DNA from 3 places in the Corynebacterium sp. P4-C1 genome. Region 1 is predicted to be linked to each of the others. Evidence: predicted binding sites of a transcription regulator. Region 1 holds the regulator's gene; each other region holds the start of a gene.
The links. Region 1 encodes LexA, which represses DNA repair genes until DNA is damaged. Its sites were predicted from a motif close to CGAACANNTGTTCG; they were not measured.
Positions count from the first base shown of each region.

Region 1 (5,995 bases):
CGTTCGCCGCTGTCGACCGGCGCGGCAAGATCATCGACCACGACAAGAGCCTCGCCGCACTAAAAAAGCGCCAGGCCGGCCACATCACCTCGTCCGTGTCCAAAGCCACTAAGAAAGCCGAATCCGGATCCGTGGCCGAGTGGACCGACGACACTCTCGGCGCCGTGCCCGAGACAGTCACCACCGAGATCGAAGGCAACCACGTCGATGCCTACCCCGCACTCGAGGCCACCGCCGACGGTGTCCGCGTGAAGGTCTTCCCCACCAAAGCCGCCGCCGACGCCTCCATGATGACGGCCACCTTGGCCATGCTCATGCGCCACATCCCGGTCAACGCCGCACAGATGACGAAGGGGCTGCCGTTGCGGCAGCGGGTGGCCGTCGATAAGTATCCCCACGGTGGCGCGGCGGGACTCGTCGAAGATGCGCGCGTGGCTGCGATCCGCGATCTCATGATGGCCAACGGAGGCCCGGTCCGCACGCCCGCAGAATTCAAGAAGCTTCTCGACGCCGTGAAACCCCAGGTTCCCGGGGTCGTCCGGCGGTCCGTCGTCGGAATTTCCGGCGGAGTCGTTGAATACATCAACATCGCCGCCGAACTGGAGAACTGGTCGGGCCCCGCCATCGACGACATCCGACAGCAAATGGCGTTTCTCCTGCCCAAGAACGCCATCACAGTCCACGGCATGGAGAATCTCCAGCACCTCCCGCGGTACATGTCCGCCATCCAGGTGCGCCTCGAGGACATGAATCTCGACCCCGACCGCGACGCCGACCGTCAGTCCGTCGTCGACGAGGTGAAGAGCACGCTCGACGCCAAGCTGAAGCGCCTGCCTGCCCAACGCGCGAAATCACGGGCGGTCAAAGACATCCTCTGGCGTATTCAGGAGCTTCGTGTGAGTCTGTTCGCGCAGCGCCTGGGCACCGCTAAGCCAGTGAGCCCGCGGCGCATCGAGAAAATGATCGACAAGCTCTAAGACGCCGGGCGGAGCCCGCGATCACTTGCCGCACTCACTGTGCTCACTTAATGCCGTGGACTTACAGCTCCTCCATGCCGCGGTCCTTGCGCCTCATGAGGCGGATTTCGGATTCGAAGTCGTCAGCGCTCTCGAAAGATTTGTACACCGACGCAAAGCGCAGATAGGCGACCTCGTCGAGCGCCCGCAGCGGCTCGAGGATGGCCAGGCCGATCTCGTTGGAAGGGATCTGTGAGCTGCCGTGACTGCGCACGATCTCCTCGACCTCTTGTGCGAGGCGCTTCAACGCATCATCGGACACATCTCGGCCTTGGCATGCGCGGCGCACACCGACGATGAGTTTGTCGCGGTCGAAGGGTTCGCTGACCCCGTTGCGCTTCACCACGGTCAGGACCGCTTTTTCCATGGTGGTGAAGCGTCCGCCGCACTCCGTACACTCGCGGCGGCGGCGAATGGCTGCGCCCCCCTCGACGAGACGGGAGTCGGAGACACGGGAGCTATCGTTCTGGCAGAAAGGACAGTGCACGGCTTAAGATCTTACTCCCCAGATCCGCCGCCAAGACGCGCCGACAGGACGCGGAATGCATACGCCCTCCCCCATGGTCGGCTTAGTGCGGGACGGGTCCGCGCACATGCTTTCTTTAGTGCTGGGACACGGCCGCCATCTGGGTGCCGGCGTTGTCGGAGACGAACCCGGCGTCCCCGCCGGAGAACGCCCCGCCGAATGCCGAACCGACGATCAGTGCCACGCCGAAAAGCGCGCCAAGGACAGTCGCACCGGCGGTCTCGCGCCGGGATTCGAACGAATCAGCGTTGCCACCGAACTCAACCCTGTCCGGCGCGTCGCGGTGCTCATATTTTCGATTATCCGGCCCCAAGGTTCGAACGGTGGGACGGTTCCGGAGCGCGCTCGAACGCCGGTCAAGGTCCCAGACATCAGCCGGCTGCACACGAGATGCGGGTTTCATCGAGGAGGAGTCGGCGCTGCTAGAACGTGCGATAGAGATAGTCATGAGAGTTCCTTTCTGTTGTTCGACTGCGATTCTAAGAGACGCTTCAACCACGTCCTAGAATGTGTTCGATTAAGTGTTCGATAGCTTCTATGTTCGATTTATAGCAAGGCGGCCAAAATTTGTCTAGGCGTGCTCCGAATATTTCGAACAAATTTGCTCATTCGTGGTAAACAAGAGTCAAGGGAACCGAACGCCGGGCAGCGTCGTCCAAGTTGATGAAGGGTTTCACCCCCACCCCAACGGACGATCACCATGGAGAGAAAAGAGGACGCACCCAATGCCGAAGCGAGAAGACAAGAAGCCGGACCTGAAGTCGTTGACTGAACGTCAGCGCCGCATTCTCGAGGTCATCCAGGACGCGGTAGTGCTGCGCGGCTATCCGCCGAGCATCCGCGAGATCGGGGATGCTGCCGGCTTGCAGTCGACGTCGTCGGTGGCGTACCAGCTCAAGGAGCTCGAAAAGAAGGGCTTTTTGCGCAGGGACCCGAACAAGCCCCGCGCGGTCGATCTTCGCCACTTGCCCGAGTCCGGATCACGCAAAAACCGCAAGGCCAGCCCGACGCCAGAGGACGCGGCGGCGCCCCGCTACATCCCGGTGCTGGGCCAAATCGCCGCCGGGAACCCGATCCTCGCGGAGGAGAACGTCTCCGAGTACTTCCCTCTCCCGGAAGAGCTCGTCGGTGACGGGGACCTCTACTTGCTCCAGGTTGTCGGGGAGTCGATGCGGGACGCCGGCATCCTCGACGGGGACTGGGTCGCGGTCCGCACACAGCCCGTCGCTGAGGAGGGCCAGTTCGTCGCCGCGCTTATCGACGGTGAGGCGACCGTCAAGGAATTCCACAAAGACTCCTCCGGCGTGTGGCTCCTCCCCCATAACGATGCCTTCGCCCCCATTAAGGGCGACGACGCGGAAATCATGGGCCTGGTCGTCTCCGTTTTCCGCAAACTCTAGCCTCCCCTTCCGGGGGTGAAACGGGCACAGACAGACACGCTCGGGCGTGATTTTTCAAGCCTAAAAGGAATAATGGGGCAAGTGTATGAGTGCCTCGCACGCACATGCCCGAGGCTCGGAAGGAAGTGCCCATGTACGCCGAAGAACGGCGCCGTCAGATCGCGTCCCTTACCGCCGTGGAGGGACGCGTCAACGTCACCGAACTCTCCACGAAATTTGACGTCACCGCCGAAACCATTCGGCGCGACCTCGCCGTGCTCGACCGCGAGGGCATCGTGCAGCGCGTTCACGGCGGAGCTGTTTCCAGCCAGTCGTACCTGACGACGGAACTTCCCCTCGACGCCCGGTTGCGCTCCGCGACGACAGCCAAGACCGCCATCGCGAAAGCCGCGCTCCAATTCTTGCCCACCTCGGGCGGTTCCGTCTTCCTTGACTCCGGCACGACCATCAACGTGCTCGCGGGCATGATCAAAGACGTTCCCGTCGCTGCGTCGCTGTCATTCGTGACCAACTCACTACCCATCGCGGTCGACCTGTCCAGTACGGGCGAAATCAATGTCCAGCTTCTCGGTGGCACAGTACGCGCCATCACGCAAGCCGTCGTCGGCGATACCGCGCTCCGAACGCTCGCGCTTTTGCGTGCCGACGTCGCCTTCATGGGCACCAACGCCCTCACCGTCGACCACGGGCTGTCCACCGCCGACGCGCAGGAAGCCGCCGTGAAATCAGCCATGGTGACCAACGCCCGGAAAGTCGTGGTGCTGTGCGACTCCTCCAAGCTCGGAAGCGACTACCTGGTGAGTTTCGCCGCCCTCGACAGCATCGACGTCGTTGTCACGGACACCGACGCTCCCCCGTCTTTCGTCACCGAGCTCACCGAACTCGGAGTCGATGTCATCCAGGCGGACTGAGCCGGACCGGCCCTCCCGCGCCGCCGTGACGCTTGCCGCATGTGGTTTTTCTTGAGCTAACCACACAAAACGGGCATAATCGGACATGAAGGGGCGCACATACCACCCCCGCCCCGGCATCTGTCCACCAACGCTCCAGCACCCCCACGGCCGCGCCGCGGAGCGAAAAGGATTGCCCAGTGATTATCACATTCACCGCTAACCCCAGTATCGACGCCACAATGTGCATCGACTCACTCGACCCAGGCGGGGTTCTCCGCGTCTCCGAGAGCTCGCGCGAACCGGGCGGGAAAGGCATCAACGTCTCCAACGCCGTGCTCAAAGCCGGCCAGGACACCCTCGCCATCGCTCCCGCCGCGGACAACGACCCCTTCACCGCGCTGGCCCGTTCCGCGGGAATTCCGCTGCGCACCGTCCCTGTGGACGGCGCAGTTCGCACGAACACCACCGTGACGGAATCATCCGGCCGCACAACTAAGCTCAACGAACCGGGCACCACGCTGACTGACGATGTCCGCCGCACGCTCGAAACAGAGCTTGTCGACGCCGCCTCCCACCCCCTCACCCGTGCCGCCGTCCTCGCCGGCTCGCTGCCCCCTGGTGCCCCGGCCGACTGGTACCCGCAACTGGTGGCAGCGCTGCGCGACGCTGCACCCGACCTGCTCATCGCAGTCGACACCTCCGACGAACCGCTCAAGGAGCTGGGAAGGAAGCTGGAGGCGACGGCGCCGGACGTCGTCAAGCCCAATGCTTTCGAGCTCGGCCAACTCGCGGGCATCGACGGCGGCGAGCTCGAGAGTCAAGCTGACGACGGCGACTTGGACGCGGTGGTGAAAGCCGCGGCAGCGCTCGTCGATAAGGGCGTGCGCGAAGTCCTCGTCACCCTCGGCGGCGCCGGCGCATGCCTCGTCACCGTCGACGGCGCATGGCACGCCGCCACCCCGCCCGCACAGGTGCGCTCCACCGTCGGCGCAGGCGACAGCTCCCTCGCGGGCTACATTCTCGCGCGTCTCGACGGCAAAGACTTCCCTGCAGCACTGCGCACCGCCGTCGCCTACGGCACCGCAGCCGCAGCCAGCCCGGGTACCGCAATCCCCTCCCCCGACGACATCGACTACGACCGCACCACCGTGCGCGAACTCTAAGAAAAGGAACCACCGTGTCCAACACCATCACCCCGGACCTCGTCCGGCTCGACACTGATTTCGGCGCCACGCCAGGCGACGTCATAGGCAACCTCGCCGAGCTCGTCGCTGCGGCCGGGCGCACCGACGAACCGAGCACGCTTGCCGATGCCGCCACCGCCCGCGAACTCAAAGCCGGCACCGGCGTCAACGGCAAGGTAGCCATCCCCCACTGCCGCACCGCCGCGGTGGGGGAACCCACTCTCGCGTTCGCCCGCCTGTCCCGGCCCGTCGATTTCTCCGGCCCGGACGGCGATGCCGAGCTCGTCTTCCTGATCGCCGCCCCTGAGGGCGGCGGCAAGGAGCACCTGAAGATTCTGTCCAAGCTCGCCCGCGCACTGGTCCGGGGTGAATTCCTCGACACCCTGCGCGCCGCCTCGACACCGGAAGAGGTTGTCGCGGCCGTCGATGAGGTGCTCAACGCTGCCCCCAAGAAGAAGGCCCCCGCGGCACCGGCAGCCGCCGGCGACAGCGCCGGATCCACCGCTGTCTCTGCCGCACCTGGCTCCCCTGCCTCCACAGGTGGCTCTGCTCCGGCCCCGTCTTCCGCACCGGCCGCAAAGAGGCGCATCGTCGCCGTCACGTCCTGCGCGACGGGCATCGCCCACACCTACATGGCCGCCGACGCCCTCGAGCAGGCCGCCAACGGGCGCGACGACGTCGAACTGCGCATCGAGCCCCAGGGCTCCTCCGGCGGCGACCGGGTCGACCAGGCGTTCATCGACTCCGCCGACGCCGTCATCTTCGCCCACGACGTCGCCGTGCGGGACCGGGAGCGTTTCGCCGGCAAACCCGTCATCGATAGTCCCGTCAAGCGCGGCATCAACGAGCCGAACGCGATGATCGACGAAGCCATCGCCGCCGCTGACAACCCGAACGCCCGCCGCGTGCCGGGCGGTACCGCCGAACCGTCAGGAGAAGCGCAGGGAGATGTGAGCTGGCCGAAGCGCATCCAGCA
Region 1 is NZ_CP129966.1:280,007-286,001, reverse strand. It holds gene hrpA (ATP-dependent RNA helicase HrpA) at 1-977, shown strand, start outside; gene nrdR (transcriptional regulator NrdR) at 1,039-1,503, opposite strand; gene QYR03_RS01325 (hypothetical protein) at 1,619-1,990, opposite strand; gene lexA (transcriptional repressor LexA) at 2,268-2,942, shown strand; gene QYR03_RS01315 (DeoR/GlpR family DNA-binding transcription regulator) at 3,074-3,853, shown strand; gene QYR03_RS01310 (1-phosphofructokinase family hexose kinase) at 4,033-4,998, shown strand; gene QYR03_RS01305 (fructose-specific PTS transporter subunit EIIC) at 5,013-5,995, shown strand, end outside.

Region 2 (5,995 bases), 210 kb from region 1:
CACCTTCTCTTCTTGTGCCGTGGCGCCCAGTCAATGCCTTCATCTTGCCCCGATCACGGGGCGGGGTTATGACCGCCACACAAGAAACGGGAACTTAATGGTGGCTTACAGGCCACCCGGGAGAGCCGGAAGAGGTGCTTCGGGGCCAGCCGGAGCTGCCGGTGCTTGCGGTGCCTGCGACGCGTCGCCCGCAGCCTGTGGAGCCGCCGGTGCCGGCGCGGCATCGCCGGCAGACGTGCGGGAAGAACGGCCGGCATCAGGAAGCGACGGGGATGCCTCGCGGCCGGCGGGAAGGCTCGCCTGCGGCAGCGCGGAAAGGTTGTCCGCAATATCGCGTGTGGCTTCACTGTCACTGGTGGCCTGATCCGTGCGGATGGTCTCCTCGTTGACATCGACCACGCGGATCGTCTTAGCCGGGTCCGCCTCGCGCGTTTCGTTGGCCTTACCTTCAGCATCGACGTTGATGATGCCCGGCTGAACCGGAACCACCATGCCGGCCTGATCAGCCTTCGCCGCAACCTCCGCGGCCGCGCGGCTGTCCTCGACATTGCGGTTGAGCGTCTCAATCTCGTTGTTGAGAGTGCGCTCCTGGCCCTGCAGCTGCTCAATAGTGAAGGTCTGTTGCGTCGACAGCGCCGATAGGAGCATGGCACCGAAAATGCCCAGGATGAGCAGAGGCAGGGCCATCAACGACCGCTTGGAGAACTTTCTCTTCGCATCCGTGGTGTTGACGCGGCGGCCGCGCACAGAAACAACCTGCTTAGAGCCCAGTCGGCGCGGGCCGCGCGGGACATGCGGCGCGATCCGCGGCTTCAGCCCCGAAGGGGCCGGTGCGGTACGCGTGCGCTCACCGTGACGGGTGGTCCGCTGCGGGGTGCGCTCCAGTAGCGCAGTCGAGCCGCCAGCAGTGGTCCCGGCAGTGAGGTCTCGGCTTGCTCCCATTGTCGTGCTCCCCTTCGCTAGTGGCTGTTCTCTGCGTGAATTCGGTGTTTGTTTGCTCGGTCTTGTCGAGTTTCCTGGTGCCCCTACGGTGGTCATCGCGCACCCCCGGGAGGCTCGTTGTTCAGCTTCTCTACGGCGCGGACCCGCACTGAGGCCGCTCTCCGGTTCAGTTCGATTTCCGCATCCGAAGCCTGCTCAGCTCCGTGGGTGACAAGACGGAACTTGGCCTCCATACCGGGCAGCTCCGTCGGCAACCCCGCCGGGGTCTTCGATTCCGTCATATCCGCGAAAGCACGCTTGACTATTTTGTCCTCGTGGGACTGGTAGCTCATGAAAACAGCACGGCCACCTGGTCCGAGAGCGTCCGCCACCATCGGTATGACATTCGCCAGGGCTTCGAGCTCCCGGTTCACTTCCACGCGAAGCGCCTGGAAGGTTCGCTTTGCCGGGTGTCCGCCGGTGCGGCGAGTAGCAGCCGGAATGACCTTGTACAGCAGGTCGACCAAACGTCCGGAACGGTCGAAAGGCTCCTTCTCCCGCTCAGCGAGGACAGCTGAGGCGATCTTTCCCGCGAAGCGCTCGTCGCCGTAGGTCTTCAGCACACGAGCCAGGTCCCCGTGGCTGTAGGTGTTCAGGACATCCGCGGCAGTCATGCCCGAGCTCGGATCCATGCGCATATCCAGTGGCGCGTCGACGCGGTAAGCAAAGCCGCGCTCCTCCTGGTCAAGCTGCATCGAGGACACCCCGAGATCAAAAAAGGCGCCCGCCAACCCTGTTTCGCGGACGCGCTCGAACACTGGGTGCGCATTAGCTTGCAATTCTTCAGCCAGGCAGTCGAAGCGGCCCCGCACTGAGACGAACCTCCCGCCGAACCGCTCCAGACGCTGCGTCGCTTTCTCCAGCGCCGCCGCGTCACGGTCGATACCAATTACGGTGACGCGCGGGAACTCAGAAAGGAAGTACTCCGTGTGCCCGCCAGCCCCCAACGTGCCGTCGACAATCACGGCGTCGTCGGCGAACTTCTCCACCGCCGGGCGTAGAAGATCCCCCATGCGGTCGCGCATGACCGGGACGTGGCCGTGGTTGGCATCGATGCCAAAATCCATGTCGGATTCCTTCGACGTGTGATGTGCCACCCTGGTCCACCCCCCTTGGTTGCGCCTGATGTGTCGTGCTTTGATTTAGGTCTGGGTTAGTTCCGGATTAAGTCCGGTTTTTGTCTGACTGCACTTGTATCCACGGGGAACGTGCAGGGCCCTGCTCGGGGCGGTCATTCTGATATCGGGGAAGTACACCAGAACGACTCGCGCCCCGAACAGAGTCCGTGCACGCTCTCCGTCCGCCCGCTTAAAGCAGACCCGAGAGAATGTCGTCCTCGTCGGCCGCCGAGAAAGCGGCCTCGGTATTTTCTTGGTATTTCTGCCAGGACTCGGCGTCCCAAATTTCCAAGAAATCCACTGAACCGATGACCACGCACTCCTTCGAAAGGTTCGCGTAATCACGGTGCGCCGGCGACAACGTGATGCGACCAGAACCGTCGAGCGTCTGTTCATCCGCACTTGCCGCCAAGTTTCGGATGAAGGCACGCGCCTTCGGGTTCGTGCGGGAAACCGCGGCCGCCTTACGTGCGCGAGCCGCGAATTCCTCGCGGGGATAGACCGCCAACGAGTGGTCCTGCCCCTTGGTCACCATCAGCCCGTCCGCCAGCCCCTCGCGGAACTTGGCGGGCAACGTCAGGCGCCCCTTGTCGTCCAGCTTGGGGGTATAGGTGCCCAGAAACATCCGGCGCCCTACCTTCCTTCGCTCGACGACTCCGGCTGTGAATTTTTGTCAGATCCGACCCGGCATCGTCACACCGGCCCTTCACTGTCCCCCACTTTAACCCACTCTCCCCCACAATCGCCACATTGGAACACAAAATTCTTTTCTTGTGTCATAAATATACAGTTCAGAGCACTATTCACGCGTGGCGGACCCACCCGTCCCCACGTCCAGCATCCTGCCCCAAAACCACCACAAGAGCATTCTGGTCACTTTGAGTCACTCCACCACCATGAATGGAGACGCCATTTCCCCAGGAAAATCTGAAGCTTAGAGCAACTTTCCGCTCCAGTGGGTGAAAGTGGGGACCCGTGGTGGGGCGAAGTGGGCACACGGAAAATCCCCCTCACGTTTCCATGAGGGGGATAGAAGAAGCCGCCTAGAAGCCGGTGGATCCCGGAGACCTACTGGCCTTCGAAGCGCCGGCGAAAATTATCTTCCATTCGCGAGCTGACACCGTCACGGCGCAACTGCGGGCCGGCATTTTGCACACGCCTCGGCGCAACATCCTCAGCCGGGGCACGCAAGCCCCAAACACCGCCAATGAACATGACCACAAACCCGAGAATGCTCAGCGCAACGAACCAGAGGCTCTCCGCCGCCAACGCCACGCCGGAAATAAGCAGCACAAGGCCGAGCACGATCAGGGCCACAGCCCGCATTGTCGGGCGGAACCCCCCGCCGGACGATCCACGATCGGAAACGGAACTCACAGACGACCCGAATTTCGGGTCATCGGCCATCAGCGACTCCTCGATCTCGCGGAGCAACTTCTGTTCCTGCTCAGATAAAGCCACTTTCACTCCCAGCCTGATTTGGTCGCTGTCTTCTCTGAACTACAACGCTTGAGCGTCTTGTTTAGTTCCTTCCATCATACCGCCCATGCTTCCGGGCAGGACAGCCCCCAAACGACTAAGCAGCGGTCATACCGTCTTCCTCCCCCGCGATCTCCCCGTAAAAACTAGAGGCGAGATCCAGCAGGCGCTCCGCTTCCTCGCGGCGGGGACGGAGTTCAATTCCGGACGCAACCCTCCCCCTCAGCCGCGAGAAACCAGAAAAGGTATCCGCCCAGTACTTTCCCCTCGGGCCGGTCAGGGCCAACTTGTCCCACGCACTCGTGGGGAGACGCTTGCGCTTGGCCACTACCGGCGACTGCGCGGCGGCCGCCCCCGCCGTCCTCAGCGCGGCACGGTAGGCACTTTCCAGGGCAAGGTCCGGCGTCCCCGCGGCGAGCTGATCGTGCGCATCATTGAGATGCGCATGCGCCGAGCTAAGGAACTCATCATGCCGCGATGGCGCGGGCGTGGCCCCGTACACAGCACCGGTCGTTGCAGAAATCACGCTGGACACGTCATCCTCCTCGCTCGAAACTCACCGCCGTGGTTGCTTTTGTGAAATTCACATTAGAAAGCGGGTCCGACACAGCATCACGCGATTCGCACACATTTTCGAACCATTGCCGGAAATGCCCCTCTTCGTCCCTCCCATCCTGCATGGATTCAATTTGAAGCCTGTGGATAACCCGAACCGGCAACGGCTACGCACGGCTCGTGGTTCGATGGAGTTCGTGTCCGTTACTATCCGCGAGCTATCCCCGCACGAGTTCTCCGCCATGGCCCCAGACTTGGTCGACCTGTACATAGAGGCGATGCGTTATCCCGTGCGCATCCGTGATGAGCGGGTGGCTGTGTGGCGCCGCGACTCCGTGGAGCACGACTTCACCGCCACTGCCGCTTTCGACAACGGAGCACTCGCGGGAATCGCTTACGGCTTCCGCGGATCCACGCGCCGGTGGTGGGATCAGCAGCTGCGCCGGGGACTGGTCGAAAACCACGCCATGACACCGCGCATGCTCGAAGTAGTGGAGAGCTATTTCGAGCTCGCCGAAGTCCATGTGTCCCCCGGCATGCAGTGCCGTGGCCTCGGGCGCGCGCTCATCCACCGGCTTCTGGAGCAAGCTCGGCAGCCGTACGTCCTCCTCTCCACGCCGGAAGTTCCGCAAGAGAACAACGCCGCCTTCGGCCTCTACCGCTCGCTCGGATTCAAAGACATTCTCCGGGGCTTCACATACACGGGCGACCCACGCCCCTTCGCCGTGCTCGGCCGGACATTGCCGCTGCCTTCAGCCGCCCCGGTAGAGTGAGCGGTATTCGTCCACCCCGCGGTTAGAAGGAGCCACGACCTTTGAGCGAGCGCACGACTCACATTGCGGTAACTGATGTCCCGCAGGAAGTGGAGAAAGAACTGCGGCGATTCTTCACGGACAACGCGGCGCGCATCACCGAAATCGGCGGACCGGTCGCAGAATCGCTCGGGCACTTGCGTGATTTCGTGCTCGGCGGGGGCAAACGAATCCGTCCGACGTACGGGTGGGTGGGCTACGCTGCGACGGTCGATCCCAAAAACACGGACGAAGATCCGGTTGCTGTCCTCCGCGCGGTGAGCGCCCTCGAGCTGATCCAAGCGTGCGCGTTGATTCACGACGACATCATCGATGCCTCCGACACCCGGCGCGGCAAGCCGACTGTGCACCGGGCAATTGCCGCGAAGCACGCGCAGCGCGGCTGGCACGGAGACTCGAACATCTACGGAGAGAATGTCGCCATTCTCATCGGGGATCTTGCCCTCGCGTGGGCTGACGATATGTGGCGTTATTCCGGTGTGAGCGATGAGGCCCTCCAGCGCGCCGCCGAGCCCTGGCGCGGAATGCGCTCGGAGGTCATTGGCGGGCAGATCCTCGACATCGCGCTCGAAGCCTCCGGCAGCGAAAGTGCCGAGCAGGCGGATTCGGTCAACCGTTTCAAGACGGCCGCGTACACGGTGGAGCGTCCGCTGCACCTCGGCGCTGCGATCGCGGGGGCCGACGAGCGGACGATTGACGCCCTGCGCGGCTACGGGCGCGACATCGGCATTGCGTTCCAGCTCCGGGATGATTTGCTGGGTGTGTTCGGCGACCCTGCGGTCACCGGCAAGCCGGCAGGCGACGATCTGCGGGAGGGCAAGCGCACGGTGCTCTACGCACTGGCGCTTGAAGCGGCGGATGCCACTGACCCGTCCGCGGCGGAGAAGCTGCGGGCCGGCATCGGTTCCGCCACGGACCCAGCGGACATCGCCGAACTTGCGCGCATCATCGAGTCCACCGGCGCCGTGGACGTCACGGAGGAACGCATCACCCGTCTCACCGAGTCGGGCCTGAAGCACCTCGAGGAGGCCGCTATCACTGACGAGGCAG
Region 2 is NZ_CP129966.1:70,295-76,289, reverse strand. It holds gene QYR03_RS00355 (hypothetical protein) at 106-942, opposite strand; gene rsmH (16S rRNA (cytosine(1402)-N(4))-methyltransferase RsmH) at 1,035-2,048, opposite strand; gene mraZ (division/cell wall cluster transcriptional repressor MraZ) at 2,290-2,724, opposite strand; gene QYR03_RS00340 (DUF3040 domain-containing protein) at 3,168-3,560, opposite strand; gene QYR03_RS00335 (SAV_6107 family HEPN domain-containing protein) at 3,676-4,104, opposite strand; gene QYR03_RS00330 (N-acetyltransferase) at 4,331-4,906, shown strand; gene QYR03_RS00325 (polyprenyl synthetase family protein) at 4,948-5,995, shown strand, end outside.
Region 2: a site for LexA is predicted at 4,201-4,214, ahead of QYR03_RS00335 (SAV_6107 family HEPN domain-containing protein). Genes of this name have one in related genera too.

Region 3 (5,995 bases), 790 kb from region 1:
ACGCTGACGTCATCGACTACATCGGTGCCGGTCCTTTCCGCGATACCCCGACAAAGGACTCCGGCCGCGCGCCCTTGGGGCTTGAGGGCTACCCCGCCCTGGTCGAGGCCTCCCGTGTCCCAGTCGTCGCCATTGGCGATGTGACCGCAGACGACGCCGAAGATCTCGCCCGCACCGGCGTCGACGGCGTGGCCATCGTCCGTGGCATCATGAACGCCGAGGATCCGCGCGACTACGTTGAGCGCGTCGTCGCCGCCGTCGACCGCGGCCGCCCCTAACTCGCGAAGCTGTCGGCGCATCCACGTTTCTCCACCTCCGGCATCATGTAAAGGTCATTCCTGACTGGCAACGAGTGGTTGTATGACACGTAGCGGCTGCCATCCCCGAAGTCGAACACGATCTCGTCGCCGTGGCGGGTGACCTGGGCGTAGCCCTCAGTGACCAGCGAGTGGCACGCGGAGCACAGCGGGATGAGGTTCTCCATGTCCGTCAACCCGCCGTTGGCCCATTCCTCCATATGATGGAATTCCATGAACCGCGTGTGCGTGCACCCCGGCATCGCGCACTGCCCACTCCACATGGCCAGTAGCGACCGAATCTGACCGTCCGTAGCCAAACGCGTCGAGCGGCCTGCGTTGATGATCATTCCGCGGTCATCCACCGTGTCCAGGCGCACGAGCGCATTCGCCACGAGGTTCTCCAGCCCCTTCGACGCAGCACCCGCATTATTGGGTAGATACGCCCGGCCATCCAGCGTTGCCATCACACTGACCTGCGCGCCCGGCGCGCGGAGCGTACTCCGCGGCTTCGACCTGACCATGTTGACCATGCCCATCAGCGCGTGGACCATCGCACGCCCCGTCGGCAAGCCGAAGCCCGAGACGTCTTTCTTCGCCTGTACTTTCTCTTCCTCCTCTTCCTTCGACCGGACGAGTGCATCCAGTTTTTCCTGCTCAACGTATCCGTCTTCGCCGACGATGCCACTGAGCTCCTCCTTGCCAGCTGCGAAACTCAGATGCCCGATCTTCAAAGCAGCGCAGAAGCTCTCCCCATCCACAGGATTCACCCTGCCCCAGAATCTCAGGCACCCGTCTTCGTCCCTTTTCACCCGGAGATAGAAGTCTCTTTTGGCTCCTTCTGCGCTGTTCTTCCCGCGCCCAGCCAGCGCGCAGGCCAAGCCGTTGTGTCCCAGCTTCATAGCCTTTTCCACAACCTCGACCTCATTTTCCGGGGTAAGGTATTTGAGAGCCAGCCGCAGCGCCGAGTAGCTCACGTTCCCCGCCGCGAACATCTCCGCCAGATACGGAAAATTCTGCAACTGCCGCGCCACATGCACGTACTCGTGCGCCGACGATTCCGACAGTCCCAACCGGCGCATCAGCCAGGTCGCAGTGCTCGAGGACCCGCATTTCTCCGCGAGAGCCCGGCGGTCGAATTCCCCGATCATCTCTAACAACCCGGACTTCGAACGCATCATCGACCGGTAGGCGTAAACAATATCCTCCGCCAGCTCCCCGTGCCCGAGTTCAGTTTCGTCTCGCATTTCCAGCATCATCCCCCATTGCCGTTGTCTGATTCTTTTGAACGGACCATACACAACGCCCCGGACACACTAGAACATGTTTTCGACTTAGCATGTGGATAAACTCCGCACTGCGGAGTTCCTGGGGTTTTCCGGGGCGCCCATCGGCACCAGCCTCTCTAGCGCCTCCTAATGCCCCTAGCGCCCGAACCCCAAGCTCGCCCCGACTCCGCACTGCGGAGTTCCTGCGGATTTCTGAACCGCACCTAAAACAAGCCGAACAGAGACAAGCCGCCGAGCACAACCGTGATCAGGAAGATCAGGCCGCCAGCGATATTCGTGGCCAGCCCGTTGGCATGCTCGCCGAGCAGCTTCTTGTTGTTCATGGTGTAGAGGAGAAAGAAAGCGACAACAGGCAGGAGGCTGCCGTTGGCGGCCTGGGCGAGGACGATCACCTGGATCGGGTTCACGCCGGTGACCGCAATGACGGCGCCGACGATGACGACAGTGAGGTAAATGGCCCGGAACTTTGTGTCTTTCAGGTCGCTGGTCCAGCCCATGACACCGCAAATGGCGTACGCCGCCCCAAGGGGTCCGGCAACTGCGGAGGTCATGCCCGCGGCGAAAAGGCCGATAGCAAGGACCCAGGGTGCGGCGTCGCCAAGCATGGGGCGCAAAGGCTCGGCCATATCCGCGGCGGATTCAGCGGTCAGCCCCTGACTGAACATGACTGTCGCGGCGGTGGTGAGGATGGCGAGGGTGATCACTCCGCCCACAGTGATGGAGACAGCATTGTCGACGCGGGCCTTCTTCAGCGCGAGGCTCTGAGGCTCAGTCCCCCATTTCTCCCGCACCAAATTGGAATGCAGAAAGACGTTGTACGAGACAACGGTGGTGCCCACCAAGGCGACCGCGGTGACTGCGGCACCGCCGGGAATGCCGGGGACGAACATGCCGTGGAGCATCGCGCCAATGTCCGGCTTCACCGCCACTGCCGTGACAAGGAAAATGCCCATGAGGATGACCACCAGCACCGACATGAATGCCTCGATGATTTTGTAGCTCCCAGTGAGCAGGACAAGGACGATCACAGCGGCGATAATGCCGGACAGGACAGGGACGGGCAGGCCGGTCACACCACTGAGCGCTAGCGCCGTGCCGGTGGTGTCGCCACCCGCATAGGCCGCGCCACCGATGCCGATCGCTGTGACGATCAGGGCGATCATGGCGATTTTGGCTGCGGGCGATTGAAAGGTCGCGCGCATGGCCTCGCCGGTACTCATCTCGCCCGTCAAGCCCAGGCGGGCCGACATCTCCTGGAGAACAATCGTCGCAATGATGGAGAACACGATGGCCCACGCCAGCGCGAACCCGAAGTCCGCACCTGTAGTCGTGGCAGTGGTGACAGTTCCCGGTCCAATGAATGAAGCGCTGATCAGCAGGCCGGGACCGATCCAGCCGGATTTCTTTTTCGTGCAGTGACGGTGGACATCTGCCCTCCCAAAATCGAGGATATGTGTCCTACATCACTTCATGCGGTGAGGGTCTAGCATTCCTCCATATCGGCGAACGCTTCCTCGACGGAGTCGTGCTCTTCGCGGGACTCTTCCCACACTTCCTTGGCGGCGGAAAGGTTCACGATCGCGATGATCGCGCCGACGATGATGTCGAACCAGGCAGTCGCCCACACGAAGGTGAGCAGGCCGGCGACGATGATGAGGATGTTGGCCAACGCGTCGTTGCGCGCAGCGAGCCACGCACCGGTGGCTAGCGAGGACCCCTCGTTGCGCAGGCGGAGCAAAATCACAGCGCAGATCAGGTTGACCACGAGCGCGCCGAGCGCCACACCGGTCAGCCCCTCAGGCGAGGGTGGCTCCGGGCTCATGATCTTGAGCACGACGGTCACGATCGCGGCGATCGCCGGGATGAGGATGAGGGCAGCCAGCACCGAACCAGCTGTCCGGCGCCGGGCTGCTGGCCACGCCACAGCGAAGAACACCAGCAGGTTGATCGCGGTGTCTTCGAGGAAGTCCGCGGAATCCGCGAACAGGGATGCCGAGCCGATGGCCACAGCGGCCGAGAACTCGACGAAGAAATAAGCAAGGTTGAGCAGCGCGACGATGAGAACGGCGCGGCGGATTCTGTCGGCAGTCACTGCCCCAGCTTATCTCTTAGGAGACAGACTTAGTAGCTGCTGAATCCGTCTTCGGACAGGGTGTGCTTCTCATCACCGGTGATCGCCGGGTTGAACACGGAGACTAGGATCAGGTCCTCGTCCTTGCCGCCGCGCAGGTAGTGGGCGTCGTGCTCGTCGAGAACGTAAATGGTGCCCGGGGTGATCGGGTACACATTGCCCTCGGTGTCCTCGACCTCGCCGGAGCCGCCGATGCAGTAGCAGGCCTCGAGGTGGTTGCGGTACTGCAGCTTGGACTCGGTGCCGGCACGGACGACGGTGTGAGCAACGGCGTAGCCCATATTGTCCTTTGCGGTCAGCAGGCGCTCGGAGGTGCCGCCACCCCACTCAACAGTCTCGACATCTTCACGGGAACGGGTGAACATAATCTCTCCTTTTTCAAATCGGTTGCCCTACCCACGCTAAAGGAATTTCGATATCCACGAGGCGCGTATGGTCGAAGACATGATCCTTGCCATCATTCTCGCGGAGATCGCGTTCTGGCTCTGCCTGTTCGGCGGGATGATTCTGCGCTACGCGCTCAAGCTCCCGAAAGCGGGAATCGCGCTCTTAGCCACGACGCCCCTCATCGACTTCGCGTTGCTCGTCTACACGTTCTGGAGCGTGGCGGAGATGAATTACGCGAATTTCTTCCACGCATTCGGGGCGTTTTATGTAGTGTTCTCGATCATCTTCGGCAAGGACCTCATTCAGGCGATGGACCTCAAGTGGCGCGGCTCGTCAGACATTAGCGGCGAAGGATTCAACCGCCCCTCTCGCGATAACCTCATCCGCTGCACAACCGCCTGCACGGTCACCATCGTGATCTTGGCGGCGATGATCGCGGTAACGGGCCTTGCGGGAAGCTTCTGGTTGATCTACTGGATCATCGCGGTCGCGTTCATGCCGCTCGGTTGGTGGGCGATCGACAAATTTCAGCAAAGAAGGAAAGCATGAAGGTAGCAGTGATCGGCGGGGGCATTATCGGCTTATCGACGGCGCTTCGTCTCGCCGACGGCGGCCACTCCGTCACGGTATACGACCCGGCGCCCGCCAGCGGCGCGACCTGGCACGCGGGCGGGATGCTCGCCCCAGCGGCGGAGGTGGTGTACAAGCAGGACCCGCTGTTCCCGCTGATGATCGCCGCCGGAAAGTGGTACCCGGAGCTGATCGAGCTGACCGCGAAGTACACCGACTCCCCCACCGGCTACCGCACCGACGGAACGCTGGTGGTGGCGAAGGACCGCGCGGACAAGACGCACCTCGAGGAGCTGCAGGAGTACCAGGAACTGCACGGAATGACCACGGAGCGCATCACCACGCGGGAGGCGCGGAAATTGGAGGGGGCGCTGGCACCGTCGATAAGCGGTGCCGTGCACATCCCCGGCGACCACCAAGTCCGCCCGCGGCTCTTCGCGGCCGCCCTGCAGGAGGCGTGCTCCAATGCTGGAGTCGAGTTCGTGGCGGAGGCTGTGCGCGATGTGGCCGACGTCGATGCAGACCAGGTCCTGCTGGCCAACGGGCTCGGCGCGCGCGAAACGACCGGCTGGTTTGAGGGCGAAAATCCGCTGAAGCTGCGCCCGGTCTACGGCGACATGGTGGAACTGCGCGTGCCGGAGCACCAACGGCCGCTGATCAACCACGTGATCCGCGGATTCGTCGAGGACCGGCCGATCTACCTCATCCCGCGCGAGGACTGCACGCTAACTGTGGGCGCGACGACGCGTGAGGACGACCGTGCCGAGCCCCAGGCAGGCGGGGTGCTGCAACTGCTGCGCGACGGCAGCGAGATCGTGCCCGGCATCGAGGAGTGCGACTTCGTTGAAACCCACGTCGGTGCGCGCCCCGGCTCGCCGGATGACCTGCCGTACCTCGGCCGCGTGAACGACCGCGTCGTCGTTTCCACCGGCTATTTCCGCCACGGCATCCTGCTCGCCGCCATGGGCGCGAAGTGCGGGGCCGCGCTCGTCGAGGGCGTCGAACCGCCCGTAGAGTTGGAGGCGTGTGATCCCCTGCGTCATTCAAGGAGGAACTAATGCAGCTGATCGTCAACGATGAAAAGGTCACGACGGGGGCGGAGGACGTCGCCGGACTCCTGCGCGAGCGCCTCGGTGAGGTCCCAGCAGGTACCGCTGTCGCGCTCAACGGGGATGTCGTGCCGAAGTCTGAGTGGGAGAAAACGCAGCTTACCGACGGCGCCACCGTCGACATCCTCACCGCCGTGCAGGGAGGCTAAACATGCTGGAGATCGCTGGCAAGCAATTCAATTCCCACCTGATCATGGGCACCGGCGGCGCCAG
Region 3 is NZ_CP129966.1:1,069,801-1,075,795, forward strand. It holds gene QYR03_RS05100 (thiamine phosphate synthase) at 1-278, shown strand, start outside; gene QYR03_RS05105 (HNH endonuclease signature motif containing protein) at 275-1,543, opposite strand; gene QYR03_RS05110 (Nramp family divalent metal transporter) at 1,789-3,036, opposite strand; gene QYR03_RS05115 (cation transporter) at 3,069-3,677, opposite strand; gene QYR03_RS05120 (ectoine synthase) at 3,707-4,081, opposite strand; gene QYR03_RS05125 (hypothetical protein) at 4,161-4,652, shown strand; gene thiO (glycine oxidase ThiO) at 4,649-5,731, shown strand; gene thiS (sulfur carrier protein ThiS) at 5,731-5,931, shown strand; gene QYR03_RS05140 (thiazole synthase) at 5,934-5,995, shown strand, end outside.
Region 3: a site for LexA is predicted at 1,615-1,628, ahead of QYR03_RS05105 (HNH endonuclease signature motif containing protein). Genes of this name have one in related genera too.